DNA from 2 places in the Kitasatospora nipponensis genome. Region 1 is predicted to be linked to the other one. Evidence: riboswitches for the same ligand, from Rfam matches in the RefSeq annotation. Region 1 holds a riboswitch; the other holds the start of a gene.

Region 1 (2,194 bases):
TGACCGCCTCGGCGGTCACCCGCTCGTCGCAGACCTCCCAGGCCTGCGGGGTGTCCTCCAGCGGCGCGATGTAGGAGAGCCGGCCGGGCGCCGCGAAGAGCGGGCCGCCCTGCCGGGCCAGGAAGAGCGGCTCCCAGCCGCCCACCGCGAAGGTCCGGCGCCGGTGCGTGGCGGCCAGCCGGGTGGTGAAGTCCGGGAAGACGTCCAGGCGGTGGCCGCCGAAGTGGTTGCCGAGGACGCCGTGCTTGGCCACCGTCACCCCGGTGACGACGGTCGCCCAGCACGGGCCCGACATGGTCGGGGTCGCCTCGTCCACCACCACCGGGGCCAGGAAGCCGGCCGCGGCGACCGCGTCGAGGTGCGGGGTGGCCAGCTCCGGCAGCAGGTCGAGGCGGACGCCGTCGATCCCGACGACCAGGACACGGCGGCGGCCGGCGGGCCAGAGGCTGGACACAGGGGGACTCCGATCGGTCGGGTCACGGCACGGGGGCGGGGTGGCCCGCGCGGGAGATCCGCAGGTGGGCGGGGCTCGACGGGCACCCTAACCGCAGCGGGCGGGCCCCGGGAGGGGGCGGAGGGGCCCGCACCGGTGGCCCCTTGGGGAGGAGCTCGAACAGTTCTCCTGGAGTCCCCCTGGTGTTCGCCTGGAGGTGGGGTCGCGTTCCGGTCCGGCGCGGCGTCAGGCCGCTCTGATTGACGGGCTCGACACGGCGTTCGTACACTCGCACCGGCGATGAATGTCAGCCATGGGCCCCGGCCGGCTGACTGGCAACCCTCCTCTGCGGTGGGGTGCCCCGGGGATAAGCCGGGCGGCATCGAACGCATGCCGCAAGCGCAGCACGTCCTGGGGCGGGGATGGAGACGGTCATGCAGCAGCCGAGCGGCGCGAGTTTCGCTGTCCGGCTCCGGCTGGTGGCCAGGCTGGACATCGACCTGCTGCGGCACGCCAGCTCCCTCTGTCGCTGAGGCCACCCCTCCCGCGAGGCCGTCGGCCGCGCGGGGTGTGTCCGCCCCGGCCAGTGCGGTCCGGGCGGGCGGGATCCCCCCTCACCTTCACGTTCCGTCAGGTCCGGCCCTTCGCACGGCGGGAGCGCAGCGACGCGCCCCCGGACCGGTGCGCCCTGTTCCAGGAGTACGGATGTCCACGATCCTCGCGCGTGCCGCGCGCGAAGTCCCCAGATCGCTGCCCCCGGGCCGCGAACGCGAGTTCGGCCGGTTGCGCGAGGCGCTGGACCGCTGCCTCGGCGGCGCCGGCGGCGTGGTCGCGCTGAACGGCTCGGTGGGCAGCGGTCGCAGTGAACTGCTCGACGCCTTCTCGGAGTTGGCCGCCGACCAGGGGGCCAAGGTGCTGGTCGCCACCGGCTCGCCGCTGGAGCGCGAGTTCCCGCTCGGGCTGGTCCAGCAACTGCTGCAGAGCGCCGGTCTCACGCTCGGCGCCGACGACCCGTGGCAGCTGCCGGACCAGCCGGACCCGGCGCGGCCGGCGCACCAGCCGCGGCTGGACCAGCGCACCCTGCACCTGCTCTGCGCGCGGATCCTCGCGCTGGCCGAGCGCGCGCCGGTGCTGATCGCGGTGGACGACCGGCAGGACGCCGACGTGCCGTCGCTGGAGTTCCTGCTCTACCTGGTGCGGCGCACCCGCAGCGCCCGGGTGCTCACCGTGCTCAGCTCGCGCGAGACGATGACCCCGCCCAACCCCTTCTTCGAGGTCGAGCTGGCCCGCCAGCCGCACCACGAGCGGGTCCGGCTGGGACTGCTGCCGGTCGAGCTCGTCGCCGACCTGCTGACCGAGCGCTTCGGCGCGCGGGCCGCGGCCCGGCTGACCCCCCAGGCACACGCGCTGACCGGGGGGAACCCCTTGCTGGTACGGGCCCTGATGGAGGATCAGGGGGCGCCGACGGAGCGTCAGGTGGCGGGAGCGGCGGTGCACGGTGCCGCCGTACACGGTGCCGCGGCGGTGGCCGACGGCGGGCCGGCTGAGCTGCTGGTGGGCGAGAGCTACCGGCGCGGACTGATGAACTGCCTGCACCGGATGGACCCGCTCGCGCTGCGCTGCGCGCGGGGCGTCGCGGTGCTCGGCCCCGGCGCCGAACCGGCGCAGCTGGCCGAACTCCTCCTGCTCGCACCCGACTCGCTGGCCCGCGCCCGGTACCTGCTGGACGCCTCCGGGCTCTTCGGGCAGGGCGGCTTCCGG
Region 2 (2,194 bases), on a different contig from region 1:
CCAGGTGCTCGTCGGGGGTGCCGGCGCCGAAGCTGACCCGGATCGCGTTCAGGCTGCGCTCGCCGGGCAGCGAAGGCTCCGGCGCCCCGCACTCGGAGGGCGCCGCCTCCTCGCCCCCGAGCAGCGTGCGCACCAGCGGGTGCGCGCAGAAGAGCCCGTCGCGCACGCCGATGCCGTACTCGGCGGAGAGCGCGGCCGAGAAGTGCGAGCTGTTCCAGCCCTGGACGACGAAGGAGAGCACCCCGACCCGGGCCGCCTCGGTGCCGAACAGGCTCAGCACCCGGACCTCGGGGATCTGCGCCAGGCCCGCCTGCAGCAGGTCGATCAGCTGCTGCTCGCGGGCCTGCAGGGCGTCGAAACCGGCCTCGGTCAGCGCCCGGCAGGCGGAGGCGACGGCGTAGGCGCCGATCACGTTGGGCGAGCCGGCCTCGTGCCGGGCCGGTCCGCGCTGCCACTCGACGGCCACCGAGCCGTCCACCTCGCGGGCCACCGTGCGGCTCGCGCCGCCGCCGGCCAGGTACGGCTCGGCCGCGTCCAGCCAGTCGGCCCGGCCGGCCAGCACGCCCGCGCCGAAGGGGGCGTAGAGCTTGTGGCCGGAGAAGGCGATCCAGTCGACGCCGAGCTCGCGCACCGAGACCCGGTGGTGCGGGGCGAGCTGGGCGGCGTCCAGCACCACCCGGGCGCCGTGCCGGTGGGCGACCTCGGTCAGCTCGGCCACCGGCCACAGCTCGCCGGTCACGTTGGAGGCGCCGGTCACGCAGAACAGCCGCGGCCCCTCGGGGTTCGCCGCCAGCGCCTCGTCCAGCGCGGCGACCGCCTCGGCGTGCGAGCGCGGGGCCCGCAGGTAGCTGACGGTCAGGCCCTCGCGGCGCCAGGGCAGCAGCGAGGCGTGGTGCTCGGTCTCGAAGGCGAAGACCCGGGTGCCGGCCGGCAGCACGCCCGCCAGCAGGTTGAGCGAGTCGGTGGTGGCCCGGGTGAAGACCACCTGGTCGCCCTCGCGCAGGTCCAGGAACTCCTCGACGGTGCGCCGGCTCTGCTCGAAGAGGTCGGTGGATAGCTGCGAGAGGTAGCCGGCGCCGCGGTGCACGCTGCCGTAGTAGGGGGCGTAGGCGGCCACGTCGTCCCAGACCCGCTGGAGGGCCGGGGCGCTGGCGGCGTAGTCGAGCGCGGCGTAAACCACCTTCTCGCCGCTCACCAGCGGGACCTCGACGTCGGAACCGAGGACGGCGAGCGGGGCACAGACGGATGCGGAGACGACGGACATGGTGAGGCACTCCCTCGGGGGTTCTGGACCCCGGGAGTGCTGATGAGACACCGGTGGTCCGCGCTTGCCGGGCGAACCTATCGTCGCCTGGCCCGGTCTTCACCCAGGGCACCCCGCCACGGACGGAGGGTTGCCGGACAGCAAGCTGGGGCTTGTCGCGCTGTCACTCATGACCTGACGAAGACTGTAGGCACCCGGTCGAGGAGTGGTCAAATACCGTCCCGCCATTCGGACCAGTGGTGGGACGGCGGACGGCGCGACGGGCCGGCACCGATGTCCGGTGCCGGCCCGTCGGGGCTCGCTCAGCGCGCGGTGGCCTCGGCCCAGCGCTTGAGGGTGTCCTGCGCCGCGCCCGTGTCGATGGCGGCCGCGGTGCGGACCATCGCCGTCGCCAGCTGCTCCACCAGCGGGGCCTCGGTCAGGTCGAGCGCGACCAGGGCCGCCGCCGAGTTCAGCACCACGGCGTCGCGCACCGGGCCGCGCTCGCCGGCCAGCACCCGGCGGGCCACGTCCGCGTTGTAGCCGGCGTCCGCACCGCGCAGCTTCTCGAGGCCGACCAGCTCGATGCCCAGCTCACGCGGGTCCAGGGTCACCTCGGTGACCTCCCCGCCGCGCACCACCCAGACCTGCGAGGTGGAGCAGACGGTCAGCTCGTCCAGGCCGTCGTCGCCGCGGAAGACCAGCGCGCTGGAGCCGCGCCGCGCCAGCACGCCGGCGATCAGGCCCGCCAGCCGGGTGTCGAAGCAGCCGACCGCGTGCGCCGTCACCTTGGCCGGGTTGGTCAGCGGACCGAGGATGTTGAAGGCGGTGGGCACCCCCAGGTCACGGCGGGCGGGAGCGGCGTGCCGCATCGCGGGATGGAACCTGGCCGCGAAGCAGAAGGTCAGCCCGACCTCCTCGGCCACCTCCGCCACCCGCCGGGCGTCCAGG

What was found. Region 1 has a riboswitch for S-adenosylmethionine ahead of ABD323_RS35650 (AAA family ATPase). Riboswitches for the same ligand answer to the same signal wherever they lie in the genome.
Region 2: it holds a riboswitch for S-adenosylmethionine, as region 1 does, so the genes downstream of both, ABD323_RS21760 (aminotransferase class V-fold PLP-dependent enzyme) here and ABD323_RS35650 (AAA family ATPase) in region 1, are expected to answer to the same signal.

The regions. Positions count from the first base shown of each region.
Region 1 is NZ_BAAALF010000224.1:202-2,395, reverse strand. Features, by position in the region: gene ABD323_RS35655 (alkaline phosphatase family protein) at 1-454, opposite strand, end outside; SAM riboswitch class IV at 730-841, shown strand; partial or broken gene ABD323_RS35650 (AAA family ATPase) at 1,139-2,194, shown strand, end outside.
Region 2 is NZ_BAAALF010000080.1:25,625-27,818, reverse strand. Features, by position in the region: gene ABD323_RS21760 (aminotransferase class V-fold PLP-dependent enzyme) at 1-1,264, opposite strand, end outside; SAM riboswitch class IV at 1,320-1,439, opposite strand; gene trpD (anthranilate phosphoribosyltransferase) at 1,567-2,194, opposite strand, start outside.